One region of the Rossellomorea sp. y25 genome, then DNA from elsewhere that is predicted to be linked to it. Evidence: a T-box and tRNA genes for the amino acid it is inferred to sense, from the RefSeq annotation. Region 1 holds a T-box; the other holds one or more tRNA genes.

Region 1 (6,606 bases):
ATCTGATTTATTCTTTCTCAGAAGGTTTCTTATTAGCGGCGATTGGGTTTGCTGTTTTATCATTTGCCCTGGCCTTTGCGACGACAGGGTTTGAAACCTTTTATCAAGAACATATTCCCGCTGTGATCATGGGGCGGGTAGGCAGTATTTATGGATTGCTGGAAGGGGTATTGGTCATCCTTTCCACGGTGCTTATTGGAGTGGGAGCCGAGTTGGTGTCGATTCGATTTGTTGTGATTGCGGGTTCGATGATCATGCTTGGGGTTACAGTGATTTTGTATATTAGCTCTACCAGGAATTATTGGGAAAAACAGTTAAGACGTAATTCTGAATGTTATAATAAATAAAAAAGGCACAAAGGGGGTCAGTGGATGAAGATGACGGCTGATCAATACTGGGACCGGTGGGAAGAGTTGATGGGCCAGGAAGAAGCAAGTTATGAGAAATGGAACGATTTAGAGGATCTGTTGTCCATTGCTCAGAAAGAAAAGGACCTCTATAAGGAGTTTTGCTGCCGGTTCGGGATCATGAGGACCGTCAACTATCTTGGGGAGTATGAGGAATTATTCGATCATTTCGAGTGGTGCAACGGCTTCTTTTTAGATAATGAAGAGAGCCTGCAGGATTGGGTGGAAAGCCTCTTTTGGATCTATAAATGGATGGCGGAGCATCTGGTGAAGATGCCCGGCATTGACACGGAACTGTTAGATGCCTTTTTCAGTGACTTTCAAGAAGCGTATGACCGTTATGGCTACAGTCTAGGCCCCTTTTACCAGCATCAGCATAAACGTGCGTTGAAAACAGGGAATGTAGAGGAAGCGGAAGAGTATTATCAAAAGTGGATGACAGCGGAAAGAGACTCGCTTTCAGACTGTGAAGCCTGTGAATATCAGACACAGCTTGAGTATTTTTATTTTACCGGGGAAAAGGAAAAAGCCCGCCCCATTGAAATGCTTTTATTATCAAAAGAAGTGACATGTGGTGAAATTCCCCACTTGACCTATAGTAAGCTGCTCTTGCCTTATCTTGGTGGAGGAAGCCTCGCGCTATCAGTCAGAAGGATACTTTTTCATCTATGATAAGCCACACTTTTTAGTCGAAGCTTCCGAACATATCCGGTTTCTTGCTTTAACGGAACCTGTCAGGGGAATTAAAGTATTGGAGCGTCACATCGAGTATGCGGATAGCGGGAAGGATCCTTACGGGTTGTTTTACTTTTATATGAGTGCGATTGTCCTTCACCGTAAGCTTGTGGAAGCCGGTCATCGTCCGGGATTTGCCATTGATGTGATGAGTGAAATTGCGAAAGAGATCGCCGGAGATTTTGATGAGAGGAATGGGAATGATTTCTTTAGTCGGGAGATGGAGAGAATTTATTCTTTGTAACAAATATTGACACCCCCATCAAATCTATATATAATCATCTAAAATATGTGAAACATTGCCGAGGATCAGTAAAGGGATCTTGTCTTTATAGAGAGGGAGCGTTTTGGTGAAAAGCTCCTATAGATGAACCTTTGAACCTGCCTCTAAGTTCTGTATCGAATGAAGATATCAGCGGTCCGAAACCGTTATCATGGAATGAGTGTAAAGCTTTGCTTTGAATCAGGGTGGTACCGCCAGAAATGGTCCCTGATGAGAAGCAGGGCTTTTTTTGTTTTATGGGTGTCGATCAGGCGATTCGCTGATAAATCCGGTATTTCGCTGATAAAACGAAAATTTCGCTGATAAAACGAAAATTTCGCTGATAAATCCGGTATTTCGCTGATAAAATGAAAATTTCGCTGATAACTAAACCAATCCAATTAAAAATAAGAGGTGCTTTCAAATGGCAAAAGAATTTGTAAAAGATGTTACGGGCATGAATGAGGATTTTGCCCAATGGTATACGGATGTCGTGACGAAGGCGGAGCTGATCGATTACTCAAGCGTCCGCGGGTCGATGATCATCAGACCTTACGGGTACGCCCTGTGGGAAAATATCAAAGATGCCCTTGATGCGAAAATAAAAGAAACAGGGCATGAAAATGTGTATATGCCACTTTTCATACCTGAAAGCCTCCTGCAACGGGAGAAGGATCATATCGAAGGCTTCGCGCCTGAAGTGGCATGGGTGACCCATGGAGGGGAAGAGGAGCTGGCGGAACGACTATGTGTCCGTCCGACTTCCGAGGTATTGTTCGGAGAGCACTATAAAAACATTATCCATTCCTACCGTGATCTGCCTAAGCTTTATAACCAGTGGGCCAATGTGGTCCGCTGGGAAAAGACGACCCGTCCTTTCCTGAGAACATTGGAATTCCTCTGGCAGGAGGGACATACGTGTCATGAAACGGACCAGGAGGCACATGATGAAACGGTGAAAATGCTTGAGGTGTATGCGGAGCTTTGTGAAGAGCTGCTGGCGATCCCGGTCATCAAGGGGCAGAAAACGGAAAAAGAAAAGTTTGCCGGTGCGAAGTATACGTATACGATCGAGAGCCTGATGCATGACGGGAAGGCTTTGCAATCAGGAACGTCCCACCATTTAGGTGATGGATTTGCGAAAGCATTCGGCATTCAATTCACGGACCGTGATGGAAAGCTTCAGCATGTGCAGCAAACGTCCTGGGGATTCACGACCCGCATCATCGGTGCGATGATCATGGTTCACGGGGATGACCGGGGGCTGGTGGTTCCTCCACGAATCGCACCGACTCAGCTGATGATCGTGCCGATTGCCCAGCACAAGGAAGGCGTCCTTGATTTTGCCTATAATCTAAAAGGTCAGCTTGCTTCCATCGCCCGCGTTGACATCGATGCGAGTGATAAGAAGCCGGGCTGGAAGTTTAATGAATATGAAATGAAGGGAATCCCACTTCGCCTGGAGGTCGGTCCACGGGACATCGAGAACGGGCAGGTGATTTTAGCAAGACGAGATACGGGTGAGAAGATCACGGTTGCCATGGAAGAGCTGGAGGGGAAAGTCACAGAACTTCTAGAGGACATTCAACACAATCTTTTAGAAAAAGCGAGAGCTCACCGTGAAGAAAAAACCACGGTAGCGAAAACCTTTGAAGAATTCAAAACGACGGTGAACGAGAAAGGTGGATTCGTCAAAGCCATGTGGTGTGGAGACCGCGCCTGCGAAGACAAGATCAAAGAAGAAACGAGTGCTACATCACGATGTATGCCATTTGAGCAGGTGCAGGTGTCCGATACGTGTGTGTGCTGTGAAAAAGGTGCGAAACACCTAGTATATTGGGCAAAAGCGTACTAAGAGACAAAAGACTGGTTCTTCCGTCCTTTTTCTTACAAAAGTCGTCTTTTTATCGTGTTTGATTAATAAACATAGGTAAAGGAGGCGTCGATTATATGGATTTTGAACTCATCATCGTTTTGTTTATGGTATTCGTGGTAATCAGCCTTTGGGTCGTGCATACCAAGCTCAACCGGATCACCGAGCATGTGCAGCAAATGGATGAAGAATACTTATCCGATGAGCAAATCGAGAGGGAATTAGAGGAAGAATGGAATAATGATAAGTAATGACTAAGGCGTTTCTCCTCAGAGGAACGCCTTCCGTTTTTATGAAAAAAAACTACCAATCTAAATGGCCGGTTGATACTATTAAACGTATGAGGGGTGAGGGAAGTGGGGGCTTTTGTCATCATTTTGGTCCTAGTGCTATCGCTATGGTCTATAACAGTCACCATTGAGAAGCAAACAAGCAGACTGGTAGAAAGCCAGCGTGAGCAGATCGAATGGCTAAAGAAGATACAATCAAAATTAGAAGAAAAATGACTTATATAAACGAAAGGGAGGGGCAAAGATGAAATATAAGGACTTAATCATCGAAACACCCCGATTGGTCATCAGACCCTTTGTAAACCGGGATTACAAAAACTGGTTAAGGGAACACCTGAACAGGCTCCCATCCCAGCATAAATATGATGTTGGCTATCAGGACATGAGTGAGTGCACGGAGTTCTGGTTCAGGGAGATGCTTCTGAAGCATGATGAAATGATCGATCGGGACCAGGTCTATATTCTGGGGATCTTTCTGAAAGAAGGTGGCGCGAATATTGGGACCATCGACTTCTCCACTCTGATGCGGTACAACTTTAACTGGGGAAGGGTCGGTTACACGGTACATAATCGTTACTGGAACCGGGGCTACGGGAAAGAAGCTGTGAAGGCAGCCCTTCAGCTGGCTTTTGTCAAATTGAATTACCACAGGATCGAGGCCCATATCAATCTCGATAACGCGCCATCGATCAGCCTTGCAGAAGGTGTCGGCATGCAGTATGAGTGCACGCGGAAAGGATTCATTTATGAGTTTGGGAAGTGGACGGATAATCTGGTGTATTATGTGAATGCCGGTGAATCATAAAAAAACGATGAGAGCTCATGAGCCCTCATCGTTTTTTTATTATAATCCTTCGATGGTCAGTTCTTTCACTGGCAGGAATTCTTCCCCTGTATCCATGTACTTCACGTTCACCTTGTCATTTTCCTTCAGGTAGATCGCAAGTAAGCTGTTTTCGGAGGAGACGATATAGTTGTTGCCGTTGTCGAGTAAGAATGATACGACTGTGGAGTCGCCTGTCTTTTCTTTATAGACCCGGACGACTGTACCATTTGTCTGTTTCTCCTCGGCTTTTGAGCTGCCGTCAACGCTCCCGCCTCCTCGTTGAAGGGCGGTTTTGTATTGCTTCAATGCCTGGTTTGGTGTGCCCGCATAGGCTGATATTTCCGGGTTGGCTGCCGAGACGATGAAGTAGTTTTGTAAGAAACCATTCGCATCGAGCACCGGGGTCAGCCAGCTTGCTTCTCCGTAGAAGTTATAGAGCACCGGCATTTCGCCGTCCCATTTTTTCTCGATGAATTTCTTCTGGATGATCTGTAGGGCTCCTTGTGAATCCATGTAGGATTCTTCAAGATTTCCTGTGTAGAATGTCGCTTCTCCCGTTCTTGAGTTCGTCAGGGAGTAACCGAGCATGGAATCGACACCTTCTTTTGGCGAGGTGAAATCGGTGAAGTAGTACATGTCACCATTTTCGTCAAAAATAGGGCTCACATTGGCTTCGGTCCCTTCATCTGAAGGAAGCTTGACGTCTGATTTACCGAAGCGGCTGTTCCAGAATCCTTGAACGTAGTTACCGAAATAACTGTTTTGGAGGCTGACGGTTTCCGGTGAAATCGCGCCGTCAATGAAATCCGGTACGTCATCGATTTTGTATGACTTGGTATCACCGGATTTTGGATCTACCATGACGATTCCTTTCGCTTCAAATCCATTTCGTGCAGAAATGAACTCACCGTACGTTCGAATATAGAATGGCTTTCCTTCGTCATCGACCTCAAGCTGAACATCACCATTGAAGATCTGCTTCGGATAGTTCAAGCGGATGTGTCGCTCGATCTTTTTATTAAAGAAGGCAGATGGTGTGTAGACCATTTCCTCTTTAATGAATTTAGGGTTTGCTGATGAATCGGTGGCACTTAGCGTGAAGTAACCAGGTGTTTCATCCCCCTTGAACCATTTAAAGAATCCGGAGAATTCAACCGGTGCAATGTAGACGTACTCGCCATTGACCTTTTGAATCTGCAGTCGTCCAAGCTCATAGTAACTCGTATTCGGAACCTGACCGAATGCTTTCTTCATTTTGTTACGGGCGAATTGTGGAGGGACGCTTGCCGGCGTTTCCTTCTCATCGAACGCTTCGATTTCCGTTTTTACCTCCATTTTCGCTGATTCAAATTTCTGATCGGCGTTGAAGACAAAGGCAGTCAGGAAGTAAGCCCCGATGAGGAGACTTCCAAGGAACAATGCGCCCTTCACCATTCGTTCGGTCCCGGTTGCAAGTGTGGCGCCGAATCCTGCAGCTACGATGAGCAAGATCCACATGCTCGTAAAGTTCTGATCAAGATTCGTCATGTAATAGAAGACGAATACAATGATCGTCGTGATCAGGAGAGTGGCTCCGGACAGTGCTGCAAATGACGGATACCCCTCTTTTTTATTCTGCTTTTTCATGATTGCCATCGGTACGACGAGTAAGGCCATGACCAATCCGACAATGACTGAAAATAGTAATATATTTCCCATAGTGTTCCCCTTTCAAGTGCTTCTGTTTATAGTGTATATACGGATGAGGGGGTGGGGAGGTTTCAATTGTTTTTAGGAGCGTTGACTGAGTGTTCGATTGGGTGGATCGATCGTCCGATCATGGCTATATATCCAACCTAAGCATCATTCGGTATAATAAAAGAAAGCAACCATTCAGGAGGAGTCTATGGATATATTTGATATTGCGAGGATTGCGGGGGTGTCTCGGAAGACGGTACAGCGTGTATTGAACAATTCGGATCAGGTACGAGCGGAGACCCGGGAACGCATTCTGCAGATTATGGAGGAGAATCACTATCAGCCCAATGTGTCAGCGAGAAGGCTGGTGAAAAAAAAGACGCACACGATCGGCCTTTTTATCATTCAAGATCCTTCGAAGCATCGTATATATTCGGATGACCTATTTTACAGTGTGGTGATCGGGGCCATGATCAATGCCTGTTCAGAGCGGGGCTATAATATGCTGGTGACTATGACGGATCTGAATGATTCCT
Region 2 (6,606 bases), 1.5 Mb from region 1:
ACTGAGTAAGGACACCCACCGTATCAATCCCTGAATTTGTGCAATTGCTTAATGTGAAATCAATAATACGATATTTTCCTCCGAACGGAACGGCTGGTTTCGCCAGACTCTTCGTCAATGAGCTTAAACGGCTCCCTTTTCCACCTGCTAATAACATGGCCACACATCTACCTTTTGCCATCTTTTTCTCTCCCCTTTCAATCTATTGGTTTTAAATAAACGGCTGCATATGGTGGAATCGTCATTTCCACATATCCTTCTCTTCCATGGTAGGACTCGTTGTGCACTGTAAGAGGCATAGGATTCACCTGATGTGAACCACCAAATCGTTCATCATCACTATTCCAAATCTCTTCATAAGAAGAAACCTTATTGACTCCTACCTTATACTGATGATACACACGAGGACTGAAATTACAGATCACCACAAGATGATCCCCCTTCTCTTTCCCATTTCTGATAAAAGAGAAAATCTGCTGCTCTCGATTATCCACATCCACCCATTCGAATCCCTCTGAACGATGATCCATTTGAAATAATGGTTCAGCACCTTTATATAAATGCATAAGCTCTTTAAAATATGAGTTGAATTTGTGATGAAGTTCGTAATCCAATAAATGCCAATCTATTTCCTCTAAATCCTTCCACTCTGAAAACGGGGCAAGTTCACTTCCCATAAACAGAAGCTTTTTCCCTGGATGAGCCATCATATAGCTCAGGAGCAGACGATATTGAGCGAATTTCTGCCAGTAATCACCTGGCATTTTATTCAATAATGACTTCTTCCCATGTACCACCTCATCATGGGAAAAGGGAAGCACATAATTCTCTGAGTACGCATATAACAATGAAAATGTTATAAGAGAATGCACATGCCTTCTTTCAGACGTGTCTGTTTCCATATATTTAAGGACGTCATTCATCCATCCCATATTCCACTTATAATTAAAGCCAAGTCCTCCATAATGAACAGGAGACGTCACCTGTGGCCAGTCTGTAGAATCCTCTGCAATCATCAAAATCGAAGAATCATACTCGAACACTGCCATATTCAAGTTTTTCAAAAACTGTATGGCTCCTTCATTGGGAGCAAGCTCTCCCTGGTTAGCCCAGTAAATAATATTGGCCACTGCATCAATCCGGAATCCATCAATATGATACAGGTCCATCCAGAAACGGGCATTCGAAATCAGGAAGCTTCTCACTTCTCCCTTACCTAAATCAAAATTCGCCGTTCCCCACGTATAATTCTCACGGTCCCTTTCCTCTCCATACTCATAAGCAAACGAACCATCGAATTCATATAACCCGTGAGCATCCTTACAAAAATGACCCGGGACCCAATCCAATATCACGCCAATATTATGTAAATGACATTCATTCACGAACGCCATCAATTCATGAGGTGAGCCATAGCGACTAGTCGGAGAATAATAACCAGTACCTTGATACCCCCAAGAACGATCAAACGGATGCTCCGTGACAGGAAGCAACTCAATATGTGTAAATCCTTGTTCTTTCACATGGGGAATTAATTGCTGTGCTAATTCCTTATAGGAAAGAAATTTCCCTGCTTTCTTTTTCCATGTGCCTAAATGCACTTCGTAAATTGCCATAGGCTTGTCATAGACCGTCGAACTGGCTCGATGCTCAAGCCACTCCTCATCCTCCCATGAAAACCCCTGCAGCTCATACACGACGCTTGCAGTATTTGGACGCTTCTCAGAAGCAAACCCATAGGGGTCCGCCTTCAGCTTCTTTGAACCTGAGGGAGTCGTAATCTCGTACTTATACGTTTCTCCCGATAGATTCTCATCAATGCGAATTGTCCATAAACCTTCGTTATTCCGCCTCGTAAGTTCATACCCTGTTCCATTCCAATGATTAAAAGATCCAACCAATGAAACATGTCTTGCTTTCGGTGCCCAAACGCAAAATTCTGTATAGGTTCCAGTAGAGTCTCTTCTCACATGTGAACCCATAAACTGATAGGCCTGCTGCAAATTTCCCTCATGAAACAAAAAAACATCATAATCTGATATGGTCATTGCGTTCATCATCTCACCTACATTTTTTCAATCTACTTACTACTTTCTTTCAAGTTCATCAAAATCCTCTTTATTATCGTCGCTCAATTACGACAATTTCCTACATACATTTGATAAAATGGTTCACTATTGGAAAGTCTTACTAAATGATAAGGTTTACATTGGAAGAACATAGGGGAATCATGTTGAATTCATAGCGGAATTTGTCGAAAGTTTTTTAATTAAAAAATGTGAAATTTGCAGAAAATGCAGAAGGATTCCGGTATTTTGTATCGTTTCTGGCTGATTGTGAGAAGGATGGCGGTGTCGAATTAAGGAGTGATTGAGAAGGCGTTATGCATCAGGCGCCTGCATGCTTATGGTGATTAGTAGGGTGAATGAAACATGTTCTAATGGTCCCGGATGGGTAATTAAGGAGGGAGCATTCATAGTTTAGTCTTTAAAGGAGGTTGGGTTTATTGAAGAGCTTGAGAAGTTTAATGAAGAGATTAAGAGGTGATTGATGCCATTTACTTTTCGATGATCACTGACTGAATGTTCCCATCCTCCGTTTATTGTATTGAAAAATTGGATCTGAAAAGAAAAGTGCAGAAGTTGATAATATATTGGGAAAAGTCGATAATATATGTGGAGAAGTCGATAATATATCCTTCGTAGAGAAATAGAAGCATGCGTTTCTCTTGTAAAACCGCTTATTTTAGTCCCGATCTGCCTCCATATTCAATTAACTCTCTTCATTTAGTCATTTTTTCTTCTATTATTAATAAAATAACCACTAATTCTACTACTTTGTACAAAAAAAAAGACTATCAAAAATGATAGTCTTTTTTCAGATGACCCATACGGGATTCGAACCCGTGTTACCGCCGTGAAAGGGCGGTGTCTTAACCGCTTGACCAATGGGCCATAATATGGCGGAGAAGGAGGGATTTGAACCCTCGCGCCGGTTGCCCGACCTACACCCTTAGCAGGGGCGCCTCTTCAGCCACTTGAGTACTTCCCCATATTGGCTCCGCAGGCAAGATTCGAACTTGCGACCGATCGGTTAACAGCCGATAGCTCTACCACTGAGCTACTGCGGAATAATGAAATGGTGGGCCTAAGTGGACTCGAACCACCGACCTCACGCTTATCAGGCGTGCGCTCTAACCAGCTGAGCTATAGGCCCATAAATAATTGGAGCGGGTGAAGGGAATCGAACCCTCATCATCAGCTTGGAAGGCTGAGGTTTTACCACTAAACTACACCCGCGGTATTTAAATAAGAAAGTATGGGGCGACTGATGGGAATCGAACCCACGAATGCCTGAACCACAATCAGGTGCGTTAACCACTTCGCCACAATCGCCATAATGTCTTCAAATAGAAAATGGTGGCTCAGGACGGAATCGAACCGCCGACACATGGATTTTCAGTCCATTGCTCTACCAACTGAGCTACTGAGCCTTACTTAGAGTAAAATATTTAATTATGAACCATAATCTTATTTAAAGAAAATGGCGGTCCGGACGGGACTCGAACCCGCGACCTCCTGCGTGACAGGCAGGCATTCTAACCAACTGAACTACCGGACCAAAGCTTTTTGCGTAAGCAAAATAGGTTTCATTACCTCGCGATAGCGAAAATAACTATCCATGCGTGACTCATCAAGGATTACCCTATCCTAAGTCAAAAATGGTATTGCGGGGACAGGATTTGAACCTGCGACCTTCGGGTTATGAGCCCGACGAGCTACCGAACTGCTCCACCCCGCGACGATATGAGTAAGGAATTCACCATAAAAGTAAATATGGAGGAGGAAGGGGGATTCGAACCCCCGCGGGCTGTTACACCCCTGTCGGTTTTCAAGACCGATCCCTTCAGCCGGACTTGGGTATTCCTCCGTAATAAAAATGGTACTTGGTGGACCTTGTAGGACTCGAACCTACGACCGGACGGTTATGAGCCGTCTGCTCTAACCAACTGAGCTAAAGGTCCCTTTTGGTAGCGGCGGAGGGGATCGAACCCCCGACCTCACGGGTATGAACCGTACGCTCTAGCCAGCTGAGCTACACCGCCAAGAAACATAATATCAAAAATATTTTTTTACTTTCATAAAACCAATGAAGTTTATCTTACTTTCGTAAAAAAACATGGTGGAGCCTAGCGGGATCGAACCGCTGACCTCCTGCGTGCAAAGCAGGCGCTCTCCCAGCTGAGCTAAGGCCCCAAAGAAGTGGTCGGGAAGACAGGATTCGAACCTGCGACCCCTTGGTCCCAAACCAAGTGCTCTACCAAGCTGAGCTACTTCCCGATAATATGGCGCGCCCGAGAGGAGTCGAACCCCTAACCTTTTGATCCGTAGTCAAACGCTCTATCCAATTGAGCTACGGGCGCAAAATATGTCGTTTCCTTCCGAAAAATCAATGGTGCCGAGGACCGGAATCGAACCGGTACGGTAGTCACCTACCGCAGGATTTTAAGTCCTGTGCGTCTGCCAGTTCCGCCACCCCGGCAAAATCTTCTGGAGCGGAAGACGGGATTCGAACCCGCGACCCCCACCTTGGCAAGGTGGTGTTCTACCACTGAACTACTTCCGCGAAATATAATGGTGCGGGTGAAGGGACTTGAACCCCCACGCCTTGCGGCGCCAGATCCTAAGTCTGGTGCGTCTGCCAATTCCGCCACACCCGCATGTATGATTGATATTTTGCTAATGCAAAAATCAATGGTGAGCCATGAAGGACTCGAACCTTCGACCCTCTGATTAAAAGTCAGATGCTCTACCAACTGAGCTAATGGCTCATCTCAAAAGATGAAATTCAAAACCAAAATGGTGCCGGCAAGAGGACTTGAACCCCCAACCTACTGATTACAAGTCAGTTGCTCTACCAGTTGAGCTACACCGGCATATTAATTACCCACTAATGAAAAATGGTGGAGGATGACGGGATCGAACCGCCGACCCTCTGCTTGTAAGGCAGATGCTCTCCCAGCTGAGCTAATCCTCCAAATATAAAGCCTGGCGACGTCCTACTCTCACAGGGGGAGATCCCCCAACTACCATCGGCGCTGAAGAGCTTAACTTCCGTGTTCGGCATGGGAACGGGTGTGACCTCTTCGCCATTGTCACCAGACATTTTCTTGTCTCTTTTTTAAGGACAAGTATTATTATATCGTGTAGATATATTTTTTCAAGGCTTTTTTTTATATTTTCTTATAAAATTCATTCCCTGAAAACTAGATAAAGAATTGATGTCAAGAAAGCCAAGTATCGACCAATCGTTGTTCATTTAAAAAATGACTCTTTGTGGTTAAGTCCTCGATCGATTAGTATCAGTCAACTCCACATGTCGCCATGCTTCCATCTCTGACCTATCTACCTAGTCATCTTCTAGGGATCTTACTCACATACGTGATGGGAAATCTCATCTCGAGGGGGGCTTCATGCTTAGATGCTTTCAGCACTTATCCCTTCCGCACATAGCTACCCAGCGATGCCTTTGGCAAGACAACTGGTACACCAGCGGTGCGTCCATCCCGGTCCTCTCGTACTAAGGACAGCTCCTCTCAAATTTCCTGCGCCCACGACGGATAGGGACCGAACTGTCTCACGACGTTCTGAACCCAGCTCGCGTACCGCTTTAATGGGCGAACAGCCCAACCCTTGGGACCGACTACAGCCCCAGGATGCGATGAGCCGACATCGAGGTGCCAAACCTCCCCGTCGATGTGGACTCTTGGGGGAGATAAGCCTGTTATCCCCGGGGTAGCTTTTATCCGTTGAGCGATGGCCCTTCCATGCGGAACCACCGGATCACTAAGCCCGACTTTCGTCCCTGCTCGACTTGTAGGTCTCGCAGTCAAGCTCCCTTGTGCCTTTACACTCTGCGAATGATTTCCAACCATTCTGAGGGAACCTTTGGGCGCCTCCGTTACTCTTTAGGAGGCGACCGCCCCAGTCAAACTGCCCACCTGACACTGTCTCCCACCCCGATAAGGGGCGCGGGTTAGAATTTCAATACAGCCAGGGTAGTATCCCACCGATGCCTCCACCGAAGCTGGCGCTCCGGCTTCCAAGGCTCCTACCTATCCTGTACAAGCTGTACCAAAATTCAATATCAGGCTACAGTAAAGCTCCACGGGGTCTTTCCGTCCTGTCGCGGGTAACCTGCATCTTCACAGGTACTATAATTTCACCGAGTCTCTCGTTGAGACAGTGCCCAGATCGTTACGCCTTTCGTGCGGGTCGGAACTTACCCGACAAGGAATTTCGCTACCTTAGGACCGTTATAGTTACGGCCGCCGTTTACTGGGGCTTCGATTCGCACCTTCGCTTGCGCTAAGCACTCCTCTTAACCTTCCAGCACCGGGCAGGCGTCAGCCCCTATACTTCGCCTTACGGCTTCGCAGAGACCTGTGTTTTTGCTAAACAGTCGCCTGGGCCTATTCACTGCGGCTCTCTCGGGCTTGCACCCTACCAGAGCACCCCTTCTCCCGAAGTTACGGGGTCATTTTGCCGAGTTCCTTAACGAGAGTTCTCTCGCTCACCTTAGGATTCTCTCCTCGCCTACCTGTGT

The links. The T-box of region 1 lies ahead of proS (proline--tRNA ligase). A T-box ahead of a tRNA ligase gene usually reads a tRNA of that ligase, here a tRNA-Pro.
Region 2: it encodes a tRNA-Pro, which carries the amino acid that the T-box ahead of proS (proline--tRNA ligase) is inferred to sense. The anticodon was not compared.

The regions. Positions count from the first base shown of each region.
Region 1 is NZ_CP145886.1:611,021-617,626, forward strand. It holds gene AAEM60_RS03095 (MFS transporter) at 1-347, shown strand, start outside; gene AAEM60_RS03100 (hypothetical protein) at 372-1,079, shown strand; gene AAEM60_RS03105 (hypothetical protein) at 1,159-1,386, shown strand; T-box leader at 1,433-1,637, shown strand; gene proS (proline--tRNA ligase) at 1,829-3,259, shown strand; gene AAEM60_RS03115 (hypothetical protein) at 3,355-3,528, shown strand; gene AAEM60_RS03120 (hypothetical protein) at 3,634-3,783, shown strand; gene AAEM60_RS03125 (GNAT family protein) at 3,812-4,372, shown strand; gene AAEM60_RS03130 (hypothetical protein) at 4,412-6,091, opposite strand; gene AAEM60_RS03135 (LacI family DNA-binding transcriptional regulator) at 6,279-6,606, shown strand, end outside.
Region 2 is NZ_CP145886.1:3,695,423-3,702,028, forward strand. It holds gene AAEM60_RS18590 (glucose-1-phosphate adenylyltransferase) at 1-181, opposite strand, end outside; gene glgB (1,4-alpha-glucan branching enzyme) at 198-2,060, opposite strand; tRNA gene AAEM60_RS18600 (tRNA-Glu) at 2,883-2,954, opposite strand; tRNA gene AAEM60_RS18605 (tRNA-Ser) at 2,961-3,051, opposite strand; tRNA gene AAEM60_RS18610 (tRNA-Asn) at 3,056-3,130, opposite strand; tRNA gene AAEM60_RS18615 (tRNA-Ile) at 3,140-3,216, opposite strand; tRNA gene AAEM60_RS18620 (tRNA-Gly) at 3,226-3,299, opposite strand; tRNA gene AAEM60_RS18625 (tRNA-His) at 3,320-3,395, opposite strand; tRNA gene AAEM60_RS18630 (tRNA-Phe) at 3,418-3,493, opposite strand; tRNA gene AAEM60_RS18635 (tRNA-Asp) at 3,545-3,621, opposite strand; tRNA gene AAEM60_RS18640 (tRNA-Met) at 3,728-3,801, opposite strand; tRNA gene AAEM60_RS18645 (tRNA-Ser) at 3,838-3,930, opposite strand; tRNA gene AAEM60_RS18650 (tRNA-Ile) at 3,948-4,024, opposite strand; tRNA gene AAEM60_RS18655 (tRNA-Met) at 4,029-4,105, opposite strand; tRNA gene AAEM60_RS18660 (tRNA-Ala) at 4,181-4,256, opposite strand; tRNA gene AAEM60_RS18665 (tRNA-Pro) at 4,264-4,340, opposite strand; tRNA gene AAEM60_RS18670 (tRNA-Arg) at 4,347-4,423, opposite strand; tRNA gene AAEM60_RS18675 (tRNA-Leu) at 4,454-4,542, opposite strand; tRNA gene AAEM60_RS18680 (tRNA-Gly) at 4,552-4,626, opposite strand; tRNA gene AAEM60_RS18685 (tRNA-Leu) at 4,636-4,720, opposite strand; tRNA gene AAEM60_RS18690 (tRNA-Lys) at 4,756-4,831, opposite strand; tRNA gene AAEM60_RS18695 (tRNA-Thr) at 4,861-4,936, opposite strand; tRNA gene AAEM60_RS18700 (tRNA-Val) at 4,962-5,037, opposite strand; rRNA gene rrf (5S ribosomal RNA) at 5,047-5,163, opposite strand; rRNA gene AAEM60_RS18710 (23S ribosomal RNA) at 5,337-6,606, opposite strand, start outside.